2 regions of the Arthrobacter sp. 10T419 genome follow, and region 2 is predicted to be linked to the other one. Evidence: riboswitches for the same ligand, from Rfam matches in the RefSeq annotation. Region 2 holds a riboswitch; the other holds the start of a gene.
The links. Region 2 has a riboswitch for cyclic di-AMP ahead of AC1DBD_RS05285 (hypothetical protein). Riboswitches for the same ligand answer to the same signal wherever they lie in the genome.
Positions count from the first base shown of each region.

Region 1: another riboswitch for cyclic di-AMP. It lies ahead of AC1DBD_RS09330 (NlpC/P60 family protein); the one in region 2 lies ahead of AC1DBD_RS05285 (hypothetical protein).

Region 1 covers NZ_JBFTHF010000004.1:97,532-112,094, reverse strand. The annotation lists gene AC1DBD_RS09390 (ABC-F family ATP-binding cassette domain-containing protein) at 1-740, opposite strand, end outside; gene AC1DBD_RS09385 (hypothetical protein) at 1,001-1,780, shown strand; gene AC1DBD_RS09380 (hypothetical protein) at 1,867-2,601, shown strand; gene AC1DBD_RS09375 (hypothetical protein) at 2,598-3,338, shown strand; gene AC1DBD_RS09370 (hypothetical protein) at 3,335-4,120, shown strand; gene AC1DBD_RS09365 (hypothetical protein) at 4,182-4,907, shown strand; gene AC1DBD_RS09360 (alpha-mannosidase) at 5,126-8,149, opposite strand; gene fdhD (formate dehydrogenase accessory sulfurtransferase FdhD) at 8,255-9,139, opposite strand; gene AC1DBD_RS09350 (molybdopterin-binding protein) at 9,227-10,732, opposite strand; gene AC1DBD_RS09345 (DUF6457 domain-containing protein) at 10,729-11,016, opposite strand; gene mobA (molybdenum cofactor guanylyltransferase) at 11,000-11,710, opposite strand; gene AC1DBD_RS09335 (HNH endonuclease) at 11,801-12,301, opposite strand; gene AC1DBD_RS09330 (NlpC/P60 family protein) at 12,545-13,309, opposite strand; cyclic di-AMP (ydaO/yuaA leader) riboswitch at 13,573-13,731, opposite strand; gene AC1DBD_RS09325 (M23 family metallopeptidase) at 13,878-14,563, opposite strand, start outside.
Region 2 covers NZ_JBFTHF010000002.1:355,152-369,714, forward strand. The annotation lists gene AC1DBD_RS05225 (FMN-binding negative transcriptional regulator) at 1-410, shown strand, start outside; gene AC1DBD_RS05230 (Gfo/Idh/MocA family protein) at 438-1,469, opposite strand; gene trxA (thioredoxin) at 1,755-2,120, opposite strand; gene AC1DBD_RS05240 (rhodanese-like domain-containing protein) at 2,413-2,715, shown strand; gene AC1DBD_RS05245 (rhodanese-like domain-containing protein) at 2,871-3,479, shown strand; gene AC1DBD_RS05250 (sulfite exporter TauE/SafE family protein) at 3,476-4,240, shown strand; gene AC1DBD_RS05255 (DUF7793 family protein) at 4,369-4,776, shown strand; gene AC1DBD_RS05260 (MBL fold metallo-hydrolase) at 4,906-6,330, opposite strand; gene AC1DBD_RS05265 (hypothetical protein) at 6,465-7,907, opposite strand; gene AC1DBD_RS05270 (Ig-like domain-containing protein) at 8,378-11,677, shown strand; gene AC1DBD_RS05275 (DNA alkylation repair protein) at 11,795-12,406, shown strand; gene AC1DBD_RS05280 (hypothetical protein) at 12,409-12,663, opposite strand; cyclic di-AMP (ydaO/yuaA leader) riboswitch at 12,865-13,030, shown strand; gene AC1DBD_RS05285 (hypothetical protein) at 13,035-13,796, shown strand; gene AC1DBD_RS05290 (dihydrofolate reductase family protein) at 13,892-14,449, opposite strand.

The DNA.
Region 1 (14,563 bases), on a different contig from region 2:
TCCAGGTAGGCCTCGTAGCCGCCGTCGTAAACCGCGACGGAGTTCTGCGCCAGGTCCAATTCCACGATCGTGGTCACGCAGCGGGCCAGGAACTCCCGGTCGTGCGAGACCAGGACGACGCCGCCGCGCAGTCCCTGGACGAAGGCCTCCAGCTTGGCCAGGCCGCCCAGGTCGAGGTCGTTGGTGGGCTCATCGAGGAGCACGATGTCGAAGCGGCTCAACAGGAGGGCCGCGAGCGCCACCCGGGCGGCCTGCCCGCCGGAGAGCCCGGTCATCGCGGCGTCGGGTCCCACTTCGAGGCCCAGGTCCGCCAGTACCGGCGGAATCCGCTCTTCCAGGTCCGCGGCGCCGGACGCCATCCAGCGGTCGAACGCCACCGAGTACGCGTCCTCGGAACCCGGGGCGCCGGTTCCCAGCGCCTCCGCGGTGGACTCCATGTCCGCCGTCGCCTGGCCGCAACCGGTGCGCCGGGCGATGTAGCCGGCCACGGTTTCGCCGTCGATCCGTTCATGCTCCTGCGGCAGCCACCCGACGAACGCGTCGGCCGGGGCAAGGCTCACCGTTCCCTCCTGCGGCTGGTCGACGCCGGCGAGCAGCCGCAGCAGCGTGGACTTGCCGGCACCGTTGGCGCCCACGACGCCGACGACGTCGCCCGGCGCGACGGTGAGGGAGAGTTTGGAGAAGAGAGTCCGGTGGTCGTGACCACCGGAAAGGTCCTTGGCAACAAGGGTTGCAGTCATTAGTCCATTCTCTCACTGAGGCCCAAAACGGACGGCCGCAGGCAGCCGTCAGGGGCCGGAAATTCGTAGCAGATCCGCCGACAACCCGCCGGGCATAGAAGAACCCGCTGGTCCGGACTTGGGGGGTGTACGGACCAGCGGGTTCGAGCATCTAGCATAGTTGAATTGGGTCCCACGGCAAAATTGCCAGCGTCTCGGACCCTCGTGAGTGAAGACGCACAACGGAAGCACGTGCGGACGCGCTGGAAAAGGAAACGCCCATGATCAGTGCCCTGCAATGGTTCGTCCTGGCTGTCTGTGCCCTGATCACCTTCCTCCGCCTGCCAGCGGCGCTGCGCGGAGAAAACCGCTCGCTCTTCGGCATTTTCCTGCTTGTCACGGTGGGCATGGTGCTGAGCATCCAGTGGAGCTACACGCTGATCGACGGTTTCCTGGGTTCCTACAACTACGCCAACCTGGCGCTGCGCTATGTGGTTTATGGAACCGTCCTGCTGGCCGGGTACAAGATTGTCAAGGGCTTTGAGAACACCCACAGCCTCCGCCTGCTCCTCGGCCCCGTGGGCCTGGCGGCGCTGGCGACCATCTGCCTCGCCACCGCAGTGCCGTTCCTGATGGCGAATACCGCCGGCACCTCAGTGGGACTGGCCACGCTGCCGGACCAGAGCGGCCCTAACCGCCAGCTGATCGCCCTCTATACGACGGCCGGCCGGCTCTACCCGGCATACGTGGCGGCCTGCCTTCTGCCGGCGACCATCAAGGCCCTTCGATCCCGCCTGCCGGGGCTCGTTCGCGGCGGAGCGGCACTCCTGACGGCCGGATCCGCCGCCATGATCCTTCTGCCCATCAGCGACCTCCTGCCCCAGCGCCTGGCCTTCATCCAATACATCATCAGCTTGGTTGGGGTGCTCGGGCTGATGGTGGGCCTGTCGCTGATCTGGCTGGGAAGGGTGTCCGCGCGACGCGGCCCGCGAAACAGCCCGTCCTTGGCCGACGCGCACCGCGGGCAAGGTCAAGAAAAGATCGCGGCTGAAGAATTATGATGATGTGAGGGTTGCGGCACCGCGCTTCTCCGGCGGTGTAGCGGCCCAGCAGCTAAGTCCGCGCAAGACCCTGCAGAAAGTCATAGATGGCACTACCCGCCAAAGCGTTTCAACTCTGGCTCCATGGCGTTGCCCCGGCAATGAGCACCGCGGACATTTGCAGGATCTCCGGCGTCAAGCGCACCACTTTGGCACAGCAACTGGTGCGCGGCAAGGTCGCCGAAACCACCGTGGTGAGCATCAGCCGGGCCCTCGGCCTGAACCCCGCTGAATCGCTCGCCGACTTCAGCACGTACGCGGACCTGACCCGGCTTGCCCAGCCGCCCACCCCGGCGGAGCTCGTCAGCCAGGTCGCCACCATGGACCTGCTGCGGGCCGTCATTACCCGTTCCGCTCAGGACCACGAGAACGGCACTGGGACGCTCCGCGTGCTCAGCCCGGCTCCGCACGCCACCTCGGTGCGAAACTGGGTGGACGCCATCGACGACGGCGAACTCCGCCACCGCGTTTCCGCCGCTACCGGCGTCGCCCCGCAGAACTATTCAGCCCAGCTGACCGCGAACCGGCTCTCGCCGGAACTTGCGGTGGCAACCTCGCGCGCCGGGGGCGTGGGCTTGACGGGCGGCCTCGTCGCGACGGGGCTCATCACCGAGGCCGAAGCCGGCTGGCCCGCGGATGCCCGGCAGTCCGCGCTGGATGCACTGTCCGACGGCGAGCTGGTTGCCTTGGCCGGTGAGCGGCTCCAAGCCCTGGGCAAGACACTCCGCCGCCAGGAGCAGGAGCAGGCGCAAGCCGAAAAGATCTGGGAGAACCTCGGATGAACGTCGGCGCCCTGCAATGGAGCACCTTCGCAGTGTGCACCCTGGTGGCGCTTGCCCGGATCCCCAGTGCCCGGCGGGGTGAAAACCGGCCCGTCTTCTACGTCCTTGTCCTGATCATGTTGACCATCTTGCTAAGCATCGAGGAACCGTACCAGGCAATTGACCAGGTACTGGGCGGTTTCAACATAGCGAATCTGGTGCTGCGTTTCATTGGGTTCGCCGCGGTGTTCTTCCTGGGCCTCCAGCTCGCGAAAGGCTTCAGTGCCGACGATGCCCGGCGCTTCCTGACGGGTCCTTTGGGGATCGGTATGGCGCTACTGTCGTGCGCCGCCGTCACCATCCTGTTCTTGATGATGGACACGGCCGGGTCCTCCGCGGGACTTGCCGGGGTGGCGGCCAGCAGCGGCCGCAATGCCGTGCTGGCCGAGTACTACGGCGCCGCCGGAAGGCTCTATCCGGCCTTCGTCCTGCTGGCCCTGCTGCCCGCGCTGGCCAGGACGGCCATCGGCAGGCTCCCGCTGATTATCCGCGGCAGCGCCGTTGCCCTGGGCATCGGGTCCGTGGCCATCGCATTGACACTGGCATTCCCGATCATTCCGGCCGGGCTGTCCAGCTGGGAGTTTGTCATCAATTACACCGGCATTCTGTGCCTTGTGCTCGGGCTCGTTCTGATCTGGGTGGGGCGTCTGGCGGCCAAGCGTCCGCCGCGAAGCCGGACCCGCGGAGCAGATAGATGACCGCGGTCCTGCAGTGGTCGGCCTTGGCGATCTGCGGCGCCGTCGCCTTAGCCCGCGTCCCCGACGCCATCAAGGGCCGCAACCGGTCAATTGTTGGCGCCTTCCTCCTCTCGGCCGGCGCGATCCTGCTGAGCATCGATGGCCCGTACCTGGCCGTCGACGCGTGGCTTGGGAGCGCCAACTACGCAAACCTCATCTTGAGGTTTCTCGTATACGGGGCGGTGGCCTTGGCCGGCTACCGCACCGCGAAGGCCTTCGGTGACGGGAACGGCCTCCGCCGCGTCTCAGGGCCGTTGGGGCTGGCCGTGCTCGGCGCCATCGCAGTTGCCACTGCGGTTCTGTTCCTGCTGGCGGACACCACCGGCTCCTCCACTGGCCTCAACGGGCTGCCCCTGCGGAGCGCGGAAAACGCCCAGCTAATCGGACTGTACGCGACAGCGGGGAGGGTCTACCCCGCCTTCGTGGCAGCCTGCCTGGTCCCTGCTACGCTGCGTGCCGTCAGGGGGCGTTTGCCGGCCGCGATCCGGATCGGTGCCGGGCTCTTGTCCTTCGGGTACGCAGCACTGATTGCTGCGGCCCTGTTTCCGCTCTTTGCGCCAGGCTCATCCGGGGTCCAGGCGAAGATCAACTTCACCGCCGCGCTTGGCCTCAGCATTGGTCTGACCGTCATCTGGCTGGCGCGGGTCGCGGCAACCCGGCAGCTGCCGGAGGAAGCGGCGGGAAAAGCCCCGCGACTCCAAGGGTCATCAACGAAGACTCCGGGTGAGATTGGACGCGACTAGGTGAGAGAGTTCAAGGGCCCGCGGCGCCGGGAGCCCAAGCCGGAGTGAGTAGGAGGTGGACATGCTTGAATGGGGAACGCTGATTATTTGCGGCCTGGTTCTGTTACTGCGTCTGCCGGATGCCCTGCGCGGTCGCAACAGGGCTGTGTTCGGGATCCTGTTCCTCGCCACCCTCTGCAGTCTGCTCAGCATCCCCGGACCCTACGCGGCGATCGATGGTGCGCTGGGGAGCTTGAACCTCACCAACCTGGTTCTGCGCTTCATTGTGTTCGGAATGGTCTTCCTGGTCGGGCTGCGCCTGGCCGCGGGGCTGGGCGCAGCCCGCGCGAAGGAGCTGATCACCGGCCGCGCGGGACGCTGGGCGCTGGCAGCCGCGTGCCTGGCCGTCGGAGTGACGTTCTTCCTGATGGACACCCGGGGTTCTTCAGCCGGTCTTCAAGACATGACAGGCAGCGGGCGTAACGCCGTTCTCGCCCCGCTCTACGCGGCAGCCGGCCGCAGCTACCCCGCGTTTGTTTCGCTGCTCCTGCTCCCTTCACTGCGGGCAGCCATCAAGGCAGCCCTGCCACGGCTGGTGCGGACCGGCGCCGCCTTGACCATGGTGGGAGCCGTGGCGGCCGTCGCGAGCGTGCCCGTGTCCTTCGCCCCGGAGTCATGGGATTTGCCCCGGCTGTTCGTGAACTACCTGGCGGTGCTGGGATACGTCCTGGGACTCCTCGCCTTCTGGTTCTCCGGGCAAAGCGGCCGCCCGCCACGTAACACTCCGGCAACGTTTCCTCAGTCGTGAGCCAGGGGATTCACAAAATCATTAGACCGTGAGATAATCATGAATGTGTGAAAACGCCGGCCAGCATCCGTGAATGGGGATTCAGTCTTACGGAACCTGGCGGGGCGTCCAAGCGCCATTGGGGGGATGAGTGGTAGCGGTCCGCAAGGACCGCTCCCACTCAGCCTGTTTAACGGGAATCAAGCTTCGGCTGGCCGCTTGACCCGGGCAAAGAAGGCTCAGCGCTGGAATCTCAGGGTCAGCAATTGGAACGGCCGCAGGACCAGCTCCGCGGAACCGTCCTGAATCGTTACGCCCGGTGCGTCCGCGGGACGTTCCAGGAGGTCCACGGTCCGCACCCCCGTGGCGGCGAATTGGGCCAAGACCGTGCCGGCGGAGCGCTCCCCCAGTGACTCGTAAAGGCGGACGATCACGTCGCCGGAGCCGTCCTCCGCCAGTTTGACCGCCTCGATCACGAGGGCGGGATTGGAGACCGTGAACAGCGGCTCCGCGCCGCGGGCTCCCCTGACCACGCGCGGGGCGAGGTTGGTGCGGTACCCCTCCTCGACGGCGTCGGCGATGCTGGCGCCTGGCCGCACGGTGACCGTCAGTTCGTGCCGGCCGCGGTCCGCGTCCGGATCCGGAAACTTGGGTGCCCGCAACAGCGAAACCCGGACGGTGGTGGTGGTCCCGCCGTCGTCCGCGCGGATCTTGCGGGTGACGTCGTGACCGTAGCTGGCGGCGTTCGAGACCGCGACGCCGTACCCGGGCTCGGCCACGTGGATCCACCGGTGTGCGCAGATCTCGAACTTGGCGGCCTCCCACGAGGTGTTGAGGTGGGTGGGCCGGAACACATGGCCGAACTGCGTCTCCGAGGCCGAGCGATCGGCCCGGACGTCGAGGGCGAAGCCGAGCTTAAGCAGCTTCTCACGTTCCTGCCAGTCCACCGCGGTGGAGATCGCCAGCGACGGCGCACCCGGTTCCAGCCGGATCCGCTGGGTCACGGCGGAGGTTCCGGCCAGCCGCTCCACCACGACGACGACGGCCCCGCCGTCGCGTTCCAGCGTCAAGGAGCGGGCCTCCGTCAGCGGGGTGACGTTGCGGCGGTAGAACGCGTCGATATCCCAGGCGTCCCATTCGTTTGGGGTGTCCCGGTGCAGTTCGAGGAGATTGCCGAACTCCCCCGGCGCGATTGCTTCACGGCCGCTGGCGTGGTCCCGCAGCGAGACCAGGAGTCCGTCTGCGTTCACCACCGCGCGGATGATCCCGTTGTCCAGCACGTGGCCGCCGTCGGCATCCGTGGACTGCACGGGTGCGGCCGCGTTGACGGGCGTGGCGGCGGCGAGCGCCGGGACACCGCGGCGGGGGTGCGGGGCCGCGTTGAGCAGGAACTCCTGCTCGCCCTCTCCCAACACGGCCACGGCGGCGGCGGCGGTGATCGCCTCCAGCTCGCGGGCGACGGCGTCGTAGTTCCGCTCCGCGTCCTGGTGCACCCAGGCGATCGAGCTGCCGGGAAGGATGTCATGGAACTGCTGCAGCAGCACCAGCCGCCAGAGCCGCTTGAGCTCCGCCGCCGGGTACGCGGCGCTGGCTCGGACCGCGGCGGTGGCGCACCAGAGTTCCGCCTCCCGGAGGAGGTGCTCGCTGCGTCGGTTGCCCCGTTTAGTGTTGGCCTGGCTGGTATACGTGCCGCGGTGGAGTTCCAGGTACATCTCGCCCACCCAGACCGGGAGGCCCTGGTATTCCTCCTCGGCGCCGGCGAAGAACTCCGCGGCCGAGCCCAGCCGCACCTTCGGCGAACCTTCCAGGTCCGCGTTGCGCTGCGCCGCCGCCAGCATCTCCCGGGTGGGTCCGCCGCCGCCGTCGCCGTAGCCGAACGGGAGCAGGGACATGGTGCCGCGGCCGTGGTCCCGGTAGTTGCGTTCGGCGTGTGCCAGCTCCCGGGCGCTGATTTCGGAGCTGTAGGTGTCCACGGGCGGGAAGTGCGTGAAGAGCCGGGTGCCATCGATCCCTTCCCAGTGGAAGGTGTGGTGCGGCATCCGGTTGACCTGGTTCCAGGAAATCTTCTGGGTCAGGAACCAGCGGCTGCCGGCGGCCTTGACGATCTGCGGCAGCGCGGCGGAGTAGCCGAAGGTGTCCGGCAGCCACGCTTCCTGGCATTCGACGCCGAACTCGGCCAGGAAGAAGCTCTTGCCCTCCAGGAACTGGCGCGCCATGGCTTCGCCTCCCGGCATGTTGCTGTCCGATTCGACCCACATGCCCCCCACCGGGACGAACTGGCCGGTTTTGACCTTTTCCCGGATGCGCCCGAACAGCTCCGGGTAGTACTCCTTGATCCAGGCCAGCTGCTGCGCCGACGAGCAGGAAAAGACGAAGCTAGGGTCCTCGTCCATCAGCGCCACGACGTTGGAGAAGGTCCGCGCACACTTCCGGATGGTTTCCCGGACCGGCCACAGCCAGGCAGAGTCGATGTGAGCGTGGCCGGTGGCGACGAGTTGGTGGGCCGAGGCGTAGGCCGGCCGGGCGAGGACTTCGGCGAGCGCGGCACGGCCGTCGGCAGCGGTGCCGGGGACATCGTCCGGGTCCATGACGTCCAGCATCCGTTCCAGCGCACGGAGGATCTCGTGCCGTCGGGGCAGCTCCATGGGGAGTTCGTGCATCAGCCCGCTAAGCGTGGCAATGTCCTGGTGCAGTTCCCAGACGGCCTGGTTGAGCTCGGCGATGACGATCGGACCCAGCCGGTACTGCGGCTCGGTGCCGGCGGTCGCCTTATCGCCGTAAGGGGTAGCTGCGAAGGTCCAGCCCTGCGAGAGGTCGGGGTTCGCAGCGGCTTCGACGTAGAAGTCCACGGACATGCCGCTGCCCAGCAGCTTGAGGGGGATGTACTGGTTCCGCGGGGAGATCGCCTTGATTACCGATCCGTCGGCCCGCCAGGCCGTACCCTCGCACTGGAACCCGGGCAGGTCACCGCTGAAGCCGAGGTCCACCAGGATTTCGACGGCGGTGTCCGCGCGGCTGCCCCAGGAGTCGGGGACCTCGCCCTGGAGGCGCAGCCACTTGGTGCTCCATGGCTGTCCCCACGCCGCCCCTTGATCCTGCGGGACGAACGTCTGCCGCAGCGCATCCTGTACCGGGACCGGTTCCCCCGCAACGTCCCAGCTGCTTAGCGTGAGCGGGACCCGGCGCGGGTACACGGCGGGGATGATGCGTTCGCGCAGAAAGCGGTCCAGCCGGACTTCCGTGAGACGGCGGTCGTCGTGCAATGTGATCCTCTTCGCGCTGGTGCCGGTGTTGCCAAGTCGTGGTCGACCCCTGTGTCCAGTCGATGGATAAAATCTACGTCGGCCGCCTCGGTTAAGCCAACGTTGTTAAGCGGGGGCGCCGCTGGCCGATGACTGCCGCATGGACACGCGTTCGTGGCCGGCGTAGACGTTCAAGGTGGTGCCACGGCTGAACCCGGCCAGGGTCATCCCGCTGTCCTCGGCGAGTTCGACGGCCAGGCTGGAGGGCGCGCTGACGGCGGCCAGCACCGGGATCCCGGCCAGCGAGGCTTTCTGCACCAGTTCGAAGGATGCCCGGCCGGAAACCTGGAGCACGGTCCCGCTCAAGGGCAGCAGGCCTTCGCGCAGCGCCCAGCCCACCACCTTGTCCACTGCGTTGTGCCGGCCCACATCCTCGCGCAGGCAAAGCAGCTCGGCCGAGCCGTCGTCGGCAATCCGGAAGAGTCCCGCCGCATGCACGCCGCCGGTGACGTCGAAAACGGTTTGGGCCTCCCTCAGCCGGTCCGGCAGCGAGGCGAGGGTCTCCACCGGCACGGTCAGCGGGTCCGCTGCCGGGCTGAAGTGCGAGGACTTGCGCACGGCGTCGATCGAGTCGGTGCCGCAGATCCCACAGGAGCTGGAGGTGAAGAAGTTTCGCCCCGTGTCCGGCCGGACGACGTCGGGGCGCAGCTGCGCTTCGACGACGTTGAAGGTCTGGATGCCGTCCTCGTCCTCGCCGGCGCAGAAGCGCAGCGAGACGAGTTGATCCGGCGTCCAGATGACGCCCTCCGAGACCAGGAACCCGGCAACAAGGTCGAAGTCGTTGCCCGGGGTCCGCATCGTGACGGAAAAGGACAGATTGCCCAGCCGGATCTCAAGCGGCTCCTCGACCGCCAACACGTCTTCCCGGTGCCGGACCGGGAACTCGAGCGCCTGCGGCGAGCCGTCCAGGACAAATTTGTGCACCTTGCGGCGCTGTGTCACGCGGCCCATCGGATACTCCTCATCAGCGTTAAGTACGGGTTCGGCCGCCAGCTGCGGCGGCTCTCCCCTGAATCCATCATGAACTCTGTCCGGGCGTCAGCCAAGCAGACCGCTCCAGTCAACCGGACCCTCCGGTGCCGGCTTCCTGGCGGTGCGCTTGGTGGCCGGTTTGGCGGCAGCCTTCGCGGGGGCGGGCTCCGGAAGCGCGGCTCCCCACGGGAGGGCAAACGCCGGGACCGGCTCCCCCAGCTGGACGCCGTGCGGCGGGACCACCAGGATGCCGTCGGCCGCCGCCAGTCCCCGCATCATGCCCGGGCCGGTGTGGTGCGCCGGCGATGCCATCCCGTACAGCATACGGAACGGCATCAGCCTGGTCCGGCCGGGGTCGGGCTCGATCATGGTCCCGCACGGCACCTCCGTCACCGGCGGCGGCGTCCCGTGGCCCAGCGCGGCCAGCAGCGGGGCGCCAATCGTGGACAGCGCCATCATGGCGGCGAGCGGGTTCCCGGGGAGCCCGATGACGAAGCGCCCGTCCGGCAGTTCGGCCAGCACCGCGGGATGGCCCGGGCGCATGGCGATGCCATCAATCAGCAGCCTGCCGCCCAATTCCGCAACCGTGCGCCTGAGATGGTCAGTGCCGGAGCGGCCGGTGCCGCCTGTGGTGATCACGACGTCGGCCGGGAGTGTCTCGCCGGCCGGCTCCGCGCCGCCCACCGGATCGTGAGCTGCGCCGGTGTCTTCGGTGTCTTCGAGCGCGGCGAGCCAATCGGCGTCGCTGTCCCCGATCTTGACCTCGCCCGCGCAGATTCCGCCGAGCATTTCCACGACGGCGCCGAGCTGCGGCCCGAACGTGTCCCGCACCTCCCCCGGCGCTGGGACGCCGGTGCTGACGACTTCGGCGCCGGTGAGCACCAGCCGCACCATCGCCTTGCCGAGGACCGGCAGGGCGTCGTGACCGGCGAGGGCGGCCAGGGCCAGGTGCGCGGGGTTGAGCACGGCGCCGGCCTTGATCAGCACCTCTCCGGCGGCGGCTTCCTCCGCGGCCTTGCGGATGTGTTCGCCGTTGCGGGGTTCCCCGGGCTTGGCGCCACCGCCCAGTTTCAGGACCGGCAGCCCGTCCTCGTCCGGGGCGATGACGCCGCTCTCGCTGCGGAGCACGGCTTTCGCACCCGGCGGGATCAGTCCACCGGTGTTGATCGGGCTCGCCTGGTGCGGGGCCAGCCGCTGGCCCGGCTCGGCCAGGATCCACGGGCCGCTGCCGTTGACCGCCCAGCCGTCCATCGCGGAGGAGGCGTAGTGGGGCATGTCATGCAGTGCTGTCAGGTCCTCGGCCAGCGTCCGGCCCAAGGCGTGCCGGAGCGGAATGGGCGAGGACGGGATGGGCACGGCGCAGTCGAAGGCCAGTTGCCGGGCTTCCTGCCAGCTGTGGGCGAGATGCCGGTGCGGCGCCTCCGCGACGGCCGCGGCGCCGTCGTCGGCGTCATCGTCGTCGTGGGCGTTATTGTCGACGGAGGCGTCGGCATCCGGTGGCGCGGCGGACGGTTCGGACACGGAATCGTCGTCCTCGACGCCGCTGCTGCCGTCAGGGGGCTCCGGGGTCATGCCCCGGAAGCCTCGGCGGCGGCGTACTCCTTGGCGAGCTTCCGGGCCACGCCCATGGCGGCCTGCATTGACACGCTGTCCGGCGCCTGGCCGGATCCGGACGCCAGGCCGGCGGCGAAGCCGGCGATGAAGGTGGTCAGCGGCGCGGCCGGCCGGACGACGGAGTGGGCGGCCACACCGGCCAGCCCCAGCACTTCGTTGATGTCGATCTCGACATCTTCGAGCTCAAGGGCCTGGAGCAGCGCACGGCACCAGTCTTCAAGCGTTTCATCCTGGCTCTTCACCGTTTGCCTCCAAAGTTGAGTTGGGCCCCAGCGCCCCGGACTGGCCCGGACCGGGCGTGGACACCCCCATGGCGGAGGCGTCGTCCCAAGTGTCCACATCATCGGTGGAACCCGACGGAACCGGAACCTGCCGCAGCTCAAGACTAGCAAGGAGGGAGAACACTGAGCCCCCCTCGAGGGCGTTCCGCCGCGCCGCGTCGGCGACGGCGCGTTCTAGCGCGGCCGTGCCATAAAGTCCCACGAGGGGTTGCAGGCGGCCGTCCGCCGAAACGGCCACGAACCCGTCGACGGGGCCGGCCGCGGCGTCACCCGGGGCATTGGCGAGGACATCAGCCAGTGCGTCGAGCAAGGCGCGGACGGCGTCGGCCACGCGGGGCATGTCGCAGGCCAGCACGAGGGTCAGCGAGGCCGCGCCGGCTGCGGTGGGCTCGCCGCGCCCAACGGCGGCCAGGGCGGAAAGGCCGGCGGCAATCGCGGCGGCGGGTCCGCCAAACGGCGGGTCCTCGCGGCAGCCGAGCACATCTGGTGGGAGGTCGCCGGGGTCGGGGCCGACGACGACGGTCCGGCGGGCGCCCCGGGCAGCCTGCAGTGACCGACTTAGCAGGGTGCCGCCGTCGACCGTCAGCAGGGCCTTGGGTACGCCGCCAAGCCTGGCGGACCGGCCCCCGGCGAGTACAACAGCGTCGAATTCCACCAGCCCAGCCTAGCCGCATCGGCCTCACCGCGGCCGGGTCAGCCCGCGACGCCGGTGCGCCTGCTCAGTGCGCCTGCCCGGTGCGCCTGCCTAGTGCGCCTTTTCGGGGAGCAGGAACGGATCCCAGGCGGGCGTCGGCTTCTCCAGTTCCTTGATCTGCCAGATCGTGCCCTTCGGCGGCCCGGGAACGAAGCCCAGCTTCCAGCCCATTTCGGCGGGCGTGTGGTCTCCCTTGGCGTTGTTGCAGCGCAGGCAGGCCGCCACCAGGTTCTCCCAGGAATCCGCCCCGCCCCGCGACTTGGGGTGGACATGGTCGATGGTGTGGGCAGCCTTGCCGCAGTAGGCGCAACGGTGGTTGTCCCTGCGGAGCACTCCCCTGCGGCTCACGGCCGTCAGGGTGTTGTAGCGCGGCCTGATGTACCGGTTAAGCAGGATCACCGTCGGTCGGCCGAGGATATCCTGCGGACCCACCACGGGCTCATCCCCCTCGGCCACCACGCTGGCCTTCCCGGTCAGTACAAGCACCAGCGCCCGGCGGAAGGTGACTACCGCCAGCGGTTCATATCCAGCATTCAGAACGAGAGTGCGCATCCGCATACCTCTTCACGGCCGCACCCGCCAGGGGCACGAGGGCCGGCTGCCCTGTGCATGGTCGGGCTATGGATCGACACCACAAGAGTAAACACCGAAGGCCCGGATTGCCGAATTTTTCTTTGCCGGGCTTCCTGGCCGCGCCTCGGCGGTCGGGCGCGAGCGAGCCGCAAACTGCAAAGGACCCCTGCCGCGAGGGCAGGGGTCCTTCACAAAGCTTCAGGCGTTAGACGCGCCTAAGTCCTAGCCGCCGACGCGGATGAAGACCGGGCCGGAGCCCACGTTGACGCTGTACAGCGCGGTGGTGCCGCCGTTCCAGCCGCCATGGACGGCCATGCCGTTGCCGACGTAAACGGCGATGTGGGCCATGCCCATGCCGCCGTTCTGGTAGTAGGCGAGGTCGCCCGGCTGGGCCTCGGCGGCGCTCACGGTGCGGCCCAAGGACAGGTAACCCGCCGGCCAGCCGTGGTAGTGGACGCCGACTGCGGCCAGCGCGTTGGTGGCCAGCATGGTGCAGTCCTGGGAGACACCGATCTGTGCGTAGGCAGCAGCGGCGATCGAAGCGCCCATGCCGCTGACGGCGGCCGGAGCCTTGGTGGCCAGCGATGCGGTGACCGCGGTGCCGGTACCAGTTCCGGTACCGGTGACGGCGGTGTCCGCTTCCTGGACGTTGACGACGGGCTTGGCCGCCTCGACAACCGGAGCCGGCGCGGTGGTGACAGCAGGCTTCTCGTAGGAGATCGCGATGCTGGAGGCCGCGGAGATCGTGGCCGGTGCGTTGGACTGTACTTCCATGGCCGAAGCGGAAGTCGATTCACGCTGAACGTTGGTCTCGGCAGCGTTGGCTGCGATACCGCTGGTCAGGACCAGGCCGGAGGCTGCAGCGATAACCGCGGCCTGGCGACCCATACCACCGGCGTTGTCGCCGACGGCCTTAGCAATGACAGCCAGCGAGTTGGTCTTGGTGACCTCCGCGCGGTGGCGTGCAATGGTTGCACGAGTAGTCATTCAGTTCTCTCTTTCGTGATCCTTGGGTCCGCGCTGCTTGCAGGCGGGACTGAGGACGCTCCGGCATCTTGGGGGTACGCCGGATCGCCCCGAAACGGGTTTCTTAGCGAAGGGTGTACTGCGAAGACGCGCCAAAAGCGGGAACTGCGTTGTGTGATCCAGTCCGGGCGCCGGCAAGGGCGGCACGGAGCATGGAATTCAGCGGGCTCAACTGAGCCTCGCCAGCGCGAGAACGCGCAGCATTGTGGCGTGAAGACACGAAAGTAGCCTCTCCCAATGCCTACGAGGTGAGCTGTCGGATTCGGATGGGAGTCACCCGGCCGCGCTGCTTCCTGGGAAGCTTTGCGACTTAACCCCAAGGTCTTCTTGCGAAGACCAAAATTGGTTCCCCCGCCCCTGCCAGACGATGTCATGCGAACGGACCTTGAGCGGTGGCAGAGTTAGGCAATCCACTCAAGAGCGCCAACTTCGGAGAAGTTGGCGTGCTTCATACGGTACAGCAGTTGGGACTCAATGTCACATTCAGATCACGGCGTGTCACAGAAATGCGAGTGGTCCCTCGGCTTGGCTAAAGCCAGCCGAGCGGGTCAACAACTTCCCCGTTGACCATCACCTCGAAGTGGAGGTGGCAGCCGGTGGAGGCGCCGGTGGTCCCGCTCATCGCCACCACATCGCCACGTGAGACCTGCTGGCCCACGTGGACGTCGGAGGACGACAAGTGGTTGTACGTGGTCTCCAGGCCGTTGCCATGGTCGATCACGACCCGGTTGCCGCCCCCGTAGGGGTGCCAGCCGGAAAAGGTTACGGTGCCGCTCGCGGCGGCATGTACAGGAGTGCCGCACTGGGCCGCGTAGTCCTGGCCCCGGTGGAATTCCCCGACGGCTCCCGTGATGGGACTGACCCGGTAGCCGAACGGCGAGGCCGTGACCATGGAATCCAGCGGCGCCCCGAGGCTGCCCGCGGAGGCTGCCCGGGTGATGCTGCCGACGGACTGCGCGCTCAGCAACTGCTTGAGCTTGCTGTCCGGGTCACCCTTGGTGGTGACGGCCGTGCGGTTGAAGTTGATCTCGGCGGCCGGGGCCTTGACCTCGGGCTGGGCCGCCGCGGAAACCGAACCGGACCTGGCCGCATCGGTGGCCATCACGGGGCCGGTGGCCGGAACTGTAACGGTGAGGACCAAACCCGTGGCGGCCAGGGCAATGCCTGCCTTCTGCCCCACGCCGCTGACAGCGGCGAAGTCTGTTACCTGACGGA
Region 2 (14,563 bases):
CCGACGCCTATATTTCACCGGGCTGGTATGCATCAAAGGCCGAACACGGGCGCGTGGTCCCGACCTGGAACTACTCCACGGCCCACGTCTACGGCACCCTGGTCATCCACGATGATCCGGCCTGGCTCGTCGGCCACGTCAGGCGGCTCACCGACCTCAACGAAGCCGGTTCAGCCCGGCCCTGGTCCGTCGACGATGCGCCGGAGCGGTACATTGCCGGCCAACTGCGCGCCATTGTCGGCGTCGAACTGCTGATCAGCAGGATCGAGGCGAAGACCAAGCTCAGCCAAAACCGCTCCGATCAAGACGTCGACGGCGTCGTGGCCGGACTCGCGGGGTGCGGGCACACAGCCAGTGCCCGTGACGTCGAACGCGCACGCCGTGAGCGGCGCCCGGACCTGGGAGGGTAGGCCGGCTGGGGCCGAACTGCCGCGCCCCTACCGTTCGTCGCTGGCGTAGCTGAGCCCGATCTGGCTTCGGACAGTGTCCAGCGCGGCCATGACCTGGACCGTCTCGCCGGGTGACAGCACGTCGTTGGCCACCGCGCCGTCGGCAATGAGCCGCTCGACTTCCCACGCCTGGTACTGCATGCCGCGGCCGGTGGCCGGCTGGTCAAAGCGCTCAACGACGTTGCCGCCGTCGTCGTACCGGGTGAAACCGGTGGGCGTGTACCAGACCGGGTCCATCTCGATGCTGCCTTCGGTGCCGATCACCGCGGCGCGGTTGGGCCCAGCGGTGTCCAGTGCGCAGTGCAGCACAGCCTGCTGTCCGTCCGCGTATTCGAAGATAATCGCGGTCTGGCGGTCGACGCCGGTGGCCGTCATGCTGGCGGCTGCCTGGATCCGGGCTGGCTCGCCGAACACGTCGAAGGCGAAGGAGACCGGGTAGATCCCCAGGTCAAGGAGGGCTCCGCCGCCCAGGGCGGGGTCGTTGAGCCGGTGCGCCGGATCCTTGGGCAGGTTCTGGTTGTGGTCCGCAATGACGGTCCGGACCTCCCCCAGGGCACCCGAGCGGATCAGTTCCCGCACCCGGACCATGTGCGGGAGGTAGCGCGTCCACATCGCCTCGAGGGCCACCAGCCCCTTCGATGCGGCGAGGTCCAGGATTTCCTGCGCCTGCCACTCGTTCATGGCGAACGGCTTCTCCACCAGCACATGCTTGCCGGCGTTGAGGGCCAGCAGTGCGTTCTCGTAATGGAACGGGTGCGGCGAGGAGATATAGACGACGTCCACCTCGGGGTCGTTCACCAGCGCTTCGTAGCTGCCATGGGCCGCGGGCAGCCGGAACCTGCCGGCGAACTCGCGGGCCGTCGCGAGGTTCCGGGAGCCCACCGCCTGGACGTTGAAGCCGTGTTCCACCAGGTCCGAAGTCTGCAGCCCGGCGATTAATCCGGTGCCGAGGATTCCCCAGCGGACGCCGCCGGGGGAGTCGGAGCTTTTGGGGGCGCGCGTCGCAGCGGTGTCTGACATGGCTTCGGTTCTCCTTGGGCTGGCGGTCAGGTCGGCGTCGCTGCGTACGGATCGCAACGACGCCGTCTGAGCATGCTAGCCCGGCCGCGGAGCCGGCCGGGGACGAGTCACTTGCAGGTGCAGCGCTGTTCGGTGGGCACCTCGGCCATGACGGAGTCGACGTGCTCGCCGCAGCCGGCCCAGGTGATCTTTCCACAGCTATTGCAACGGACGGGACTGCACATTGTTTTCTCCTTAAGTGGGTGCTGCTGGTTGGGTGCTGCGTTGGTTTGGTATTGCTGGCGGTTAGGACGCGGGCGCGGCGGCCATCTTGGCCCGGATTTCTTCCATGTCCAGTCCCTTGACGGCGGTGATGAGTCCGTCGAGCCCGCTGGTGTTCATGGCGCCGGGCTGCGAGAAGACGAGGATACCCTCTCGGAAGGCCATCAGGGTGGGGATCGAGGTGATGCGTGCTGCCGCGGAGAGCCCCGGCTCAGCCTCCGTGTCCACCTTCGCGAAGACGACGTCGGGGTGGGCTTCGGAAGCTTTGCTGAATGTGGGGGCAAACATGCGGCACGGACCGCACCAGGCTGCCCAGAAGTCCACCAGGACGATGTCGTTGCCGGAAATGGTGTCGTTGAAGGTCTTTTCAGAAATGTCGATGGTTGCCATGCTCCAAATATATACCCCCGGGGGTATTGGTGCAAGCGTGCTCCACGGGGGAGGTGGATGGCGCGGGGTCTTGATCAAATACCCCCAGGCGCCGAGGTACAGAGGCTAACTCTCGACGAAATCCGTACCCTCTTCCTGCGCCTGACCTGACGCCCCGCGGCTTGAGCGGCGCCCCCGGCGACTCCGGGCGAACAGCGGCAGATTTTGAACCTCGATACCCCTGGGGGTATATTTATGAGTGGCTGGATCGGCCACATGCCCCTGCCGAACGCCTCCCGAAAGGTGCACATCAATGGACATTACCGCCCAGCAACTCAACGAACAGCTCAAGAGCGGCAGCGACGCCCAGGTCGTGGACGTTCGCGAATCCGACGAGATTGCTTCCGGCATGATTGCCGGCGCCCGCCACATCCCGCTGGCGCAGCTCCCGGCCCGCTTGGGGGAACTGGACAAGACCCGTCCCGTCGTCGCCGTCTGCCGCAGCGGCCGCCGCAGCGCCGCAGCCGCCGACCAGCTCGCCGCCGCCGGCTTCACCGCCTACACGATGACCGGCGGGATGCTCGACTGGTCCGACGCCGGGCTGCCCGCCGGCTGACACTCCCCATGGACTGCCCGGGCGGCGCCTCCCCCCATGCGCCGCCCGGGCCTCCACCTGTCCTGACTGCGCCCTAACGGGCTTCAGGCCGGTGGACGGCGGCCCGCATCCGCAGGGGTGCCGCCAGAACCACCCAAGCTAGACCGAAAGAGACTATGACTACCTCAAACAAGACCACTACGACCGAGTCCGCACCCCAGTCCATTGACGCCGCCACGCTCAAGGCCTGGGAGGACAACCACGATGACCTGATGGTGATCGACGTACGCAGCGGTGCCGAGTTTGATTCGATGCACATCAAGGGCTCGTACCATGTCCCGCTCCCCATGCTGAGCGAACACACCGAGGAATTCGCCGCCAAGATGGGCACCCGCGTTGTCCTCGTATGCCAGTCCGGGAATCGGGCCGAGCAGGCCCGCAAGCACCTGGACGCAGTCGGCCTGGGCAGCGCGAGCGTGCTGGCCGGCGGCGTTCCTGCCTATGCTGCCGCCGGCGGCAACGTGGTGAAGGGCCGCAACACCTGGGCCTTGGAACGCCAGGTCCGCATGACGGCCGGCTCCCTGGTCCTGGCCAGCATCGTGGGCAGCAAGCTGCTCTCGCCGAAGCTCGGCCTGGTTGCCGGCGGCATCGGCGCCGGCCTGACCTTCTCCGCGGCGACGAACAGCTGCGCCATGGGCCAGATGCTCTCCAAGATGCCGTGGAACCGTTCCGCCAACGAGCCCACCGCCCACCAGGCGCTGCAGAACCTGGGCTCCAAGGCATGATCCTCACCGCGGCGGCGTTCGGGCTGGTCGTCGGCGGCCTGCTGGGCCTGGTTGGAGGCGGCGGGTCCATTCTCGCCGTCCCCGCCCTCGTCTACGGCGTGGGGCTTCCGCTGGCTGCGGCGATCCCGACGTCGCTGGTCGTTGTCGGCGCCTCCTCCGCCGTCGCGGTGCTGCCCCGCCTGCGGGGTGGTGTGAACTGGCGGCTGGCCCTCATTATCGGTGCGGCCGGCACGGCAACTGCCTACCTGGGCGCTTACGTGAACCGGTTGCTCGACCCGAAGGTGCTGCTGCTGGCTTTCGCCGCCATCATGGTGTTCGCCGGCATCCGGATGATGCTTCCGGCCAAGGCCTCCGGCGGCTCCTGCGCCCTGCCTAGCGGCGGCGTGAACTGGCGCAGCTGCCTGCCCAAGGCCATCGCGACGGGTGCCGTCGTGGGTTTCCTCACCGGGCTGCTCGGCGTCGGCGGCGGCTTCCTGATCGTCCCGGCCCTGACCCTGGTCCTGGGCCTGCCGATGGCGGTGACCGTCGGTACCTCGCTGGTCATTATTGTGATCAACTCGATGGCCGGCTTCGCGGCGCACCTCGGTGACCTGCAGATCGACTGGGCCGTGACGGCAGCGTTCGCGGGGGCAGCAATGGTTGCCTCCCTGATCGCGGGCCGGCTCGGCACCAGGATCCCGGACAAGGTGCTCAAACGCGGTTTCGGCATCCTGGTCCTGCTGGTCGCGGCCTACGTGAGCGTACAGGCACTGCTCTCCTGAGCCGGACAGCCCGGGGGAAAACAGCACGGCGGTAAAGCGCCGGAGGACATGTCCTCCGGCGCTTTTTCGTTGCCCGGGTTCTGCTCAAGTCGGTTGGTGGAGGGTACCTTTGGTGCTTAGGGGGATGAATGGAAGAGATCTTGATCGCAGGCGGGAAAGGACGGCTCGGAATCTGCGGGCCTCATTTTCACCTGGTTTGGGCGCCGGGGACGCTTGTCGACGCCCGGGACGCGGCCGCTTCGATTGAAGCGATGCGGGCCCTTGGCGGCGGCCGGGAGTTGCCCTTACTCGTGGAAATATCCGGTGTAACGATGCGCTCGACGGCAAGACATACCTACGAACGTGCCAAGGCAGTGACCGCGGTGGCCCTGCTGGGTTCCAGCGTGGTGGACACCGTCGTTGCGGCGGCACTCGGCCGCCACAGCTTTTGCCCGCACGCGTATTTCACCTCACGCACGGAGGCGCTGGAGTGGCTGGAGGGCCTCCAGCTTCCGGAGCTCGCCGCGGGGGAGGGAACGGGCCTGCACAAGGCGTAGCCCCGGTGCCGGCTCCCGTCGCCGCCTGACGGCAGGGATTGGAACTTGTCGCGGACACAGCTGTGGCGGCGACCCGGGTACCCGGGGCGCCGCCACGCTGTCACTGTGTTGCCTTACTGGTTGTCCTGCTTAGCTGGCCGGAACGGTTTCCGGTGCCTGCCGGCGGGCGGCCTGTTCCATTGCGTTCCACGCGGAGTAGCTGCCGTCGAGTTCGACGACGTCGTAGCCGGCGCGGCGCAGCGCGCTGGCCGCGACGGAGTTCCGGACGCCGCTCTGGCAGTAGGACACGATGGTGCCTTCGGTGGGGAGTTCATCCAGGTGCCACATCACGCGGCCGCCGCTGAGCTGGTAGGAGCCGGGGATGTGGCCGGCTGCATGTTCGGTGCGGTTGCGGACGTCCAGGACCATGGCGGCGTCAAAGCCGTCGAGTTCCTCGGGCTGGATCAGCTTCGGGACGCTGACCGGCAGGCCCTCGAGGCTGGTGACGTAGCCGGCGACTTTGTCGATGCCGACCCGGACGAGGTGGTCCCACATTTCCTGCGCGTCCGCCTGGCTGGAAGCGAGGAGGACCAGCGGGTTGGTGTCGGTTTCCGGGTTTACGACCCAGGCGCCGAAGCTGGCGGTGGACTTACCGGCCGGGACGTTGACGGAGCCGGTGACGGTGCCTTCGTGGACCTCGTTGTTCGGGCGGGTGTCAACGAAAATGACCTTGTCCGCGGCGAGGTCGCGGGCGACATCGGCGGTGCCCAGCTCGGGGAGCGGGGCGCGTTCGCCCATGACGGCGGGGCCTTCACGGTTTTCGCGTTTCATCCGGGCGAAGTAGGCGTGCGCGTCCGGCTGGCCGTCGAGGAGTTCATCAATGAAGCCCTGCTCGTCGTTTGCGGCCAGGTAGGGGCCCCACCAGGCGTAGAGCCGTTCGTAGCCGACGGTCGAGGACGGGATCGCGCCCAGGGCCTTGCCGCAGGCGCTGCCGGCGCCGTGGCCCGGGTGGACCTGGACGTGGTCCGGCAGGGTCAGGAACTTGTCCCGCAGGCTGGCGAACAGCTGCTTGGCGCCTGCGAAGCGGGTGTCGACGCCGCCGGCGGCCTCATCCAGCAGGTCCGGCCGGCCCAGGTCGCCGGAGAACACGAAGTCACCCGAGAGCAGGTAGCCCGGCTTGTCTGCGAATGCGCCGTCGGTGATCAAAAAGGACAGGTGCTCCGGGGTGTGCCCGGGGGTGTGGAGGGCCTTGACCGTGATGTTGCCCAGCACGATCTCATCGTTGTCGTTGAGCCGCTCGGCCTCAAAACCGTACTGCCAGTCCGCGCCGCCCTCGCCCGAGACATAGGCGGTGGCGCCGGTCGCGGCGGCCAGTTCCCGGGTGCCGGAGAGGAAGTCCGCGTGGATGTGCGTCTCGGTAACGGCCACGATCTTCATGCCGTTCGCGGCAGCGAGGTCCCGGTACACGGCGATATCACGCCGGGGATCAACCACAAGGGCCTCGCCCTTGGCCTGGCAGCCGATGAAATAGCTCGCCTGGGCAAGGTCTTCGTCGTAGATGCGCTCGATAAGCATTCGGGAGAACTCCTTCTTGAGGTGGACGGGGAAGGGATTCCTTCCTCCTCTACATTCAACAGTAATACCCCCGGGGGTATCGCGCAAGCGGCGCCGGACCGGTCCTGCGGTGCCGCCGACGTCGCCCGGAGGCTTCAGTTGCCGATCCTGGCCAGCACCTTGTTGATGGTCGCCGCGAGCCCGCGCGCGGCCTGAAGGACGCCGGCGTCGGACAGGGCTTTCGTTTCCGTTTCCACGCACAGCCTGCCCTTCCGGGCACCCACCTGGATGTGCCGGACTCCGGTCCCGTCGGGAAGCTCATAAACCACGGCGTAGCCCGCTTCGCCGCCGGTGTTGACGGTCGGGTGTTTGATGGCGGTCCAGGTGCGCGAGCCGCCGCCCGGCAGGCGCTCCCGGATCGAACTGCAGCGGCTGAGGTCGGCTGCCCGACTGTCAAAAGGGGACGGCCCGGCCGGCGGGGGCGGCAAGCTGACGAGCCGCAAGCTGATCTGGTCCAGCACCTGCGGCCCACCGGCGATCTCAGCCACCACGGTGGCCGCCCCGGAGAACGAGGCAAGATAGGCGGCGTCGTCGTAAATGCATCCGGAAACGGCCGGCGCCGTGGCAGGGCCGCTCCGGGTGTAGCGTCCCTCCAGCACCTGGGCCGGCCTTCCAGTGGGGCCGGTAACGCCCTGCAGCAGCCTGGCCAGTTGCTGCGGCGTCCGTTGTTCGGGGGGCTGTGGGGTAGCGGGCGGACCAGACGGCGGTGCGGCTGACGGTGCCGTGCCGGAGTCGGTCTGCCCGACCAGTTTTTGGGCCAGCCGGACCAGCGGCTCGAGGGCGGTCCTGAGTTCCGCGTCGGACCTGGCGGTGGGTGCCTGCCGGCTCAGCCCGATCGTCAGGGTTCCCTTGAGTACCTGCAGTGCAACGGTGGCGCCGCCCGGGGGAGTGCCGGCGGTTGCCGGTGTGCTCAAAACCGTGGCGTAGGCCTTCTCGCCCACGGCCGGCGTCCTAAGCAGCCTGACCGTGGACGTTGGATCATTCCCCACCGTCTGCCGGAACGTTGAACACCTTTGGGCCAGGTCGTCGGTGTAGGCGAAATCCGCAGCGAGCACGTCGCTGCGCGGTGCGCTTCGGGCAAAGACAAACGCCAGGGCCTCGCGTGACCACACGCCGGTCAGCGTCAGGACGCCCGCGGCGAAGTGCATTGCCAGGTCCGCTCCGCTGGTCGGCGAACTGTGCGGCCGGAACACGCTGCACTCGCCGGGCTCGACGGCCGGCTTATCGGCGGGCTCCGGTCGTCCCTGCAGGCGGGTGCGCAGGTCCGAGCTTCTGGAGACCCGCCCGGTGCCTTCCTGGCCGCTGTTGATCGCCCTGTCCACGAGGACCATCAGTTCCTCATCGGAAAGCACCTTCTCCGCCGTCGCCGACGGGAGGGTCCCGGTTGCGGGAGACGATCCGCTGCCCGCGGGCGGTGAGGGTGAGCCCGGCGTGCAGCCGGTCACCGCCAGAACAGCGGCAGCGCAGGCCAGGAGCCAGCGCTGGGTCCGCGAGCGGGGACCGCTGGTGTTCCGTGTTGTTGCAGCACCTGGACACACGACTGGACTCCCTGCCGTCGAAAGATGTGCTGAGCCCATGATCCGGCGCAGGGACCGGGGGCACCAGAGGATTTATGCCCCCGGGCCGCGCCGGAGGTTACTCAATGCCGGGGACCAAGTCCGGCGGATGACCGGAAGCAAGTAGGCGACCAAGTGTCCCTAACAACCAACCAAGTAGGACCGGCCGGAAAGCAAGAAGCCCCTTCCAGAAGACGGGTAGGCGCCACTCGCGCGCTGCTCTTTCGGCGCTTCTAGGCTCCGGAGTACTGGGTGGAGTTAGTCAATTGAATGTTCAGAAACGGGTCTCAGCCATGCGTGAACAAGCGGCACTTCGTGCTTTGTCCGGACATTTTCCTGGTCGCTGTGGGGGCGCGGCCGGGGCATCCCATTTCAAGCGGAAGCGGGCTGCCGGATGGTCCCAGGCTCCCTCCCGGCGACGGTCGCGGACCCGACGCGCGTGGGCGATCTTCGTGGCGTCATCGCTCGCCCTGGCCGGGCTATCCGTCAGCGGTCCGGCCTCTGCCGACGTCGGCACGATCGCGCACGATTTGCTACGGACAGGGTGGGACAGCAACGAGACTGCGCTTTCGCCGACGTCGGTCGCGTCATCAAATTTCGGCAAGCTTTTTTCCACCGCCGTGGACGGCCAGGTGTACGCCCAGCCGCTCGTGGTGGGCGGCACCGTCATAGCCGCGACGGAGAACAACAACGTCTACGGCCTGGACGGCGGCACCGGAGCGGTGAAGTGGCAGCGCAACCTCGGTCCGGCCTGGCCGGCAGCGACCGTAAGCTGCGGTGACCTCACCCCCAACATCGGAGTCACGTCCACTCCGGTCTTCGACGCCGCGACCAACAGCGTCTTCCTGATGGCGAAGACGAACGACGGAGCGACGCCGCAGCTCCCGCACTGGTACATGCATTCGCTGGACAGGGTCACGGGGGCCGAGAGGCCAGGTTTCCCGGTGCTCATCAGCGGCGCGCCCACTAACGACCCGACACGGCCGTTCAACGCGATGACTGCGATGCAGCGGCCCGGGCTTCTCCTGCTGGATGGCGTGGTCTACGCCGGTTTCGCCAGCCACTGCGACTGGGCACCGTTTGTCGGCTACGTCGTCGGGGTGTCCACCGCAGGCCGGCAGACCACGATGTGGGCCACCGAGTCCGGCAACAGCAGTGCGGAGGGCGGAATCTGGCAATCCGGCGGCGGCCTGGTCTCCGACGGCACCGGCCAGATCCTGTTTTCCACCGGGAACGGGATTTCCCCTAAGCCGGGACCGGGCAAGACCCCTCCGGCGACCCTCGCAGAGTCAGTCGTTCGGGTCAGCGTCGGAGCCGACGGAAACCTCAGGGCCACGGACTTCTTCAGCCCGGCCAACAACGCCAAGTTGGATCAGAACGATGCCGACCTGGGTTCCGGTGCCCCGATCGCCATCCCCACCGGCTACGGCACCACGGCCCACCCTCGCCTGATGGTCCAGGTCGGCAAGGACGGCCGGGTCTACCTGCTGGACCGGGACAACCTGGGCGGTATGGGGCAGGGGAGCGGCGGAACGGACGCCGTCCTCGACGGCGCCGGGCCGTACAGTGGCGTCTGGGGCAGGCCCGCGTTCCTCGGGACCACAAACGGCGGGTACATCTACACCGTGGAGAACAAGGGCTACCTGCGTGCGCACAAGCTGTTGGCCAGCAGCACCGGCGGCATCCAGCTGGCCTCCGTCGGTACGTCCATTGGTACCTTCGGGTACACCTCCGGGGCGCCCACGGTGACCTCCAACGGTACAAACGCCTCCACCGCCCTGGTCTGGGCCGTGTACGTAACGGGACCCACCGGTACCGGCGCGGAACTCCGTGCCTACCGCGCAATGCCGGACAGCACCGGTAAGCTTCAGCAGGTTTTCGCGGCCCCGCTGGGCACCGCCGCCAAGTTTTCCACGGTTGCCACTGACAACGGGCGCGTCTACGTGGGAACCCGGGACGGGCACGTGATCGGCTTCGGTGCCCCGACGACCTCAGCGGTTGGGGCGACAAACACGGACCTGGGAACCGCCGCGGTAGGCACCACCGTGAAAGGGAACCTGATCATCACCGCCAGCAGGGCTGTTACGGTCAGTTCCGTCGCAGCACCTGCGCCGTTCGGGATCGAGGCCCTCACACTGCCCCGGACGCTTGCCAAAGGCGGAACCATGACGGTCCCGGTCACCTTCTCGCCGACCGTAGCCGGACAGGTCGACGGGACGTTGACCGTCAAAACCTCCGACGGCGAGACGGACCTTCTGGGGGTTCACGGCGTCGGCACCAAGGACGGGCTGGGGGCAACGCCGCCCACCCTGGTATTCACCGACGTGCCGACCCAGACCAGCAGTCGCCAGACCGTAAACGTGGTCAACACCGGCACGAGCGTCGCCACGATCACCGGCGTCACCTTGCCGGGCAACGCCCAGCTTGCGGTCGACCCGGCCACGCTGCCGGCCGTGGGACAGAAGATTCAACCCCTTACTTCCGTTCCGGTGTCCGTCACCTTCAGTCCGACGACGGCAACCCCGGTGGCTGATCAGCTCCTCATCACGAGCGACCGAGGATCACTCACGGTACCGGTGACGGCGACCGCCGTGTCGGGCGTAGCGCATCTGCAGCTGCCGGCATCCCTGGACTTTGGTGATGTGCCTGCCGGCGCTGCGGCCACCCGGGATTTCACCATTACTAACACTGGCAACATCCCCCTGACGATCACCAAGGCCAAGGCGCCGGAGGGTGTATTCTCCACCACCGTTCCAATCTCGGAAGGCCTGGTGATCCCGCCTGGAGAGTCCGCACATCAGAGCGTGACGTTCAAGCCGACGGTGGTCGGTCAGGCCGGAACCGCCGACACCTACTATCTGCTGACCGCGGACGACGGCCAAGGAGCACAGAAAGTAATGCTCACCGGAATGGGCGTCGACGATCCCATCGGCCTGAAGGCGTACCAGACCAATGCCGGTGACCCGCGGTCTGTCCTCGGCAGGTCGCTGACCTTGGAGTACCCGGTGGGGGCAGGGAAATGCCAGGACTACACCAAGGGCGTGATCTGCTGGTCCCCGTCCACCGGGGCCCATTGGGTCGCAGGCGCGATCTATGCCCGCTACAAGGCCGCGGGCGGCGCTGCCGGCGTCCTGGGGTTCCCCACCACCGACCAGCTGACAACCCCGGACACGATCGGGCGGTATGAACACTTCGCCGGCTCCGGCGGGGCATCCATTTACTGGACGCCAAGCACCGGTGCGCACCTCATCACGGGCGCGGTCCGTGCCAAGTGGTCGGCCCTGGGCAGGGAACGGGGGCTGCTGGGCTATCCGACGTCGGACGAGGCGCGCACCCCTGATGGCGTGGGACGCTACAGCCACTTCACAGGTTCGAGCCGTTCATCGATCTACTGGACGCCACGCACCGGGGCGCACTTCATCACGGGCGCGGTCCGTGCCAAGTGGTCGGCCCTGGGCAGGGAACGGGGGCTGCTGGGCTATCCGACGTCAGACGAGACGCGCACCCCCGATGGCGTGGGACGTTACAGCCACTTCACAGGCTCGGGCGGTTCATCGATCTACTGGTCGGCGAAGACCGGGTCGCACTATGTCCTCGGTGCGATCCGTGCCAAGTGGACGGCCCTCGGCAGGGAAAGGGGACGTCTGGGATATCCGACCCGGGACGAGTACGCAGTGTCCGTGGGCCGGGCGTCGGACTTCCAGCACGGGCGGTTGACCTGGAATAGCACAACCCGACTGGTGACCGGCTAGCGCGTGCGGGCCCCCGGGCCCCAGCGGTCCGCGTAGGACACTGCGCTCGCCGACGGTTTCCCGCGGGAGGACGCAGCTGCTTAGGCCTAGCCGGCCCCCGCACGACAGAATGGATCCATGAGCGAGGCCGGTGACTTCATTGACGCGGCGCTGCTGCGTGAGAGCTCGTGGCAGCGGGCCGAGGAAGCGCAGGCGCGATACGGCCCGGGCCTGGGGAGCTATGGCTCCTCGGTTGGCGCCGTCCGCGGCACTGTCCGCGACGCGCTGCGCCGGTACCGGTCACTCGGCCGCGACGATGTCACCGCCCTCAGCTCGGAGTTGTGGGAGGTGCCCGTCTTCGAACGCCGCCTTGCCGCCGTCGTCCTGCTGCAGTCCAGCCTGGCCCTGCTGGACAATTCGGACCTGACCCGGATCGAGGGTTTCCTGCGGACTGCGCGCCTGCGCGAGCTGGCCGATCCGCTGGCGACCGATGTCGTCGGGCCGCTGATTGCGGGACTGGACGGCCAAAACCGTTCCCGCGCGGAAACCGTGCTGGGCCGCTGGCTGCAGGACCCGGACGATTGGCTGCGGCGGGCGGCCCTGATGGCGCCGCTCCGCGAGCTACGGGCCGGGGGAGGGGATTGGGACCGTTACCGGCGCCAGGCCGGGCTGGCGGAGTCGGGCACCCCGGACGACGCCGGTCTGGTGAGGGAGGCGATCGCTGCCGTCACCTCCGGGATGGCGAAGTAGCGCTACTTGCCGGGCCGGCGCTCCACGACGGCATACGCCTTTCCGTCGAGGAACTGCCAGTCGGTCACCACCATAAAACCGAGCGCGTCCACGCGGTCATTCAGGACGTGGATATCGAAGCCGCCGTCGCGCGGTTCCGCGTCCCACGTGGCTACGTGGATTTCCTTTCCCTCGAGAACCAGCAGCTCTGTGTTGACGTCGAAATCCTCCTGCGGCTGATCGCTGAGCTGGCAAATTGCGACACAGTGGCTGTTCATAACGGGGCCTCCGCTCTGGGAATGCTGGGTGCCCTCATCCTATGGCTGGCGGGTAGCAGCGTCCTAGGCTTTCTTCCGCGCCAGGACACGGCTCCGTTATCTGAATGTGACATTCCCGCCCGGGCCCGTTACCGTAGATGGGTGCCTGTTTGTTTCCGATACGGGCGCTCCCGAGCCGATTGCCTAACTCTGCCGCGGCCTGGGATCCGAATGCTACCTTTCTGGCAGAGACGGGGAAACCACTTTTGACCTGCAGTTTTAGCAGGTCTTGGGGTGAAGCCGCACAGCGCCCGCATTGACGGGCCCGCGGCCGGGTGCCTCCCATCCGAATCCGACAGCTCACCTCGCAGGCATTGGGAGAGGCTACAAACATGACTTCAAGCATTACTTCTGCGCGCCATCGTTCCGACGCATCCGCCGGACGGGCCTCAGCATTCTCGGGCAAATCAGGCACCATCGGTCGTCAGGCCGCAGTAATCTTCGCAGCCTCCGGCCTCGTCCTCACGAGCGGAATGGCAGCCAATGCAGCCGTTGCCCCGGCCGAAAACAAGACCGCCCCGGCTTCGTCGGTTGACGTCGGCAGCAAGGTCTCCGCGCCGGTTACCGCTGATTCCGCAGTTCAGATCAGCTTCGCCCGCCCGGCAGTCGCTACCACGCCGGCGCCCGTGATCGAGCAGCCCAAGCCCGTCACCGCCCCTGCGGTTGCCGCCGCTCCGGCTGTCGCGCCTGCCCCTGCTCCGGTGCTCGCGCCGGCAGCGCCGCAGGTCAGCGTTCAGGCGAAGGCGGCCGTGGCACCTGCCTCGGCAGCCGGCGGAGCCAACGCCGCGATGCTTTCGGCCGCCTACAGCCAGATCGGCATCACCCAGGACTGCACCGCCATGGTTGAGAAGGCCCTCGGTGCGGCCGGTATCCACGTGGGCGACCTCGGTCCCCAGCAGTTCATGGGCTACGGCAAGGTTGTGGGTGCCCCGCAGCCCGGCGACATGATCGTCCAGTCCGGCCACGTCGCCATCTACGCCGGTGACGGCATGGCCATCAGCGGTGGCATGAACGGCAGCAACCAGACGATCAAGCACCCGCTGTCCTGGCTGACCGCCACGGGTGGCGTGACCTTCGTCCGCGCCAGCGCATAGCAAAAAGCGTAAGAACCTCTTTCCAGGGCCGGTGGTCGGCTGCTAAACGGCAGCTGGCCACCGGCTTTTGCGCACGTTTACGCCGGCCGGTGAGCTCAGCCGGCGTACCGCAGCAGGACGACGCCGTTGCCAAACGCGCGGGTGCCGGCGAGCGTGAGCGCGGTCCTGTCGTCTGCTGACTTGAACAAGGGATTCCCCCGCCCGATCAGCACCGGGTGGACATAAATCCAGTACTCGTCAATGAGCCCGAGCCGGCGGAAGGTATCGGCGAGGTCAGCCCCGCCCAGTGCCAAGTCGCCGCCGGGCTTCGCCTTCAGTGCCAGCACGTCATCGGCGACGACGTCGCGCACCACCGTAGTGTTCCAGTCGGCCCGTTCCAGCGTCCTGGAGTAGACAATCTTCGGCATGTCCCGCCAAATTTTGGCGAACTCGACCATAGCCGGTGTACTGGACGGATCCTGGTCCGCCGTCGGCCAGAAGTCGGCCATCAGTTCGTAGGTCACGCGGCCGTCCAGGAAGGCGCCCATAGAGGCCAGTTGCTCGTTGAAGTGGCTGTGGAGCTCCTCGTCCACCATGTGCCAGTCAATCTCTCCGTTCGGCCCCTCGAAAAAACCGTCGAGGGAGACCTGGAGGGCCAGAATGATCTTTCGCATGGGCCAGAGCCTACGCCCGGACGAAGCGTTGCGGGAAGGCGGCGCTCGTCCCCGGTGGACGGCAACATCCTGCCGCTTTGGGCTCCAAGCTCGTGCCGTAGGCTCGCGACAAAC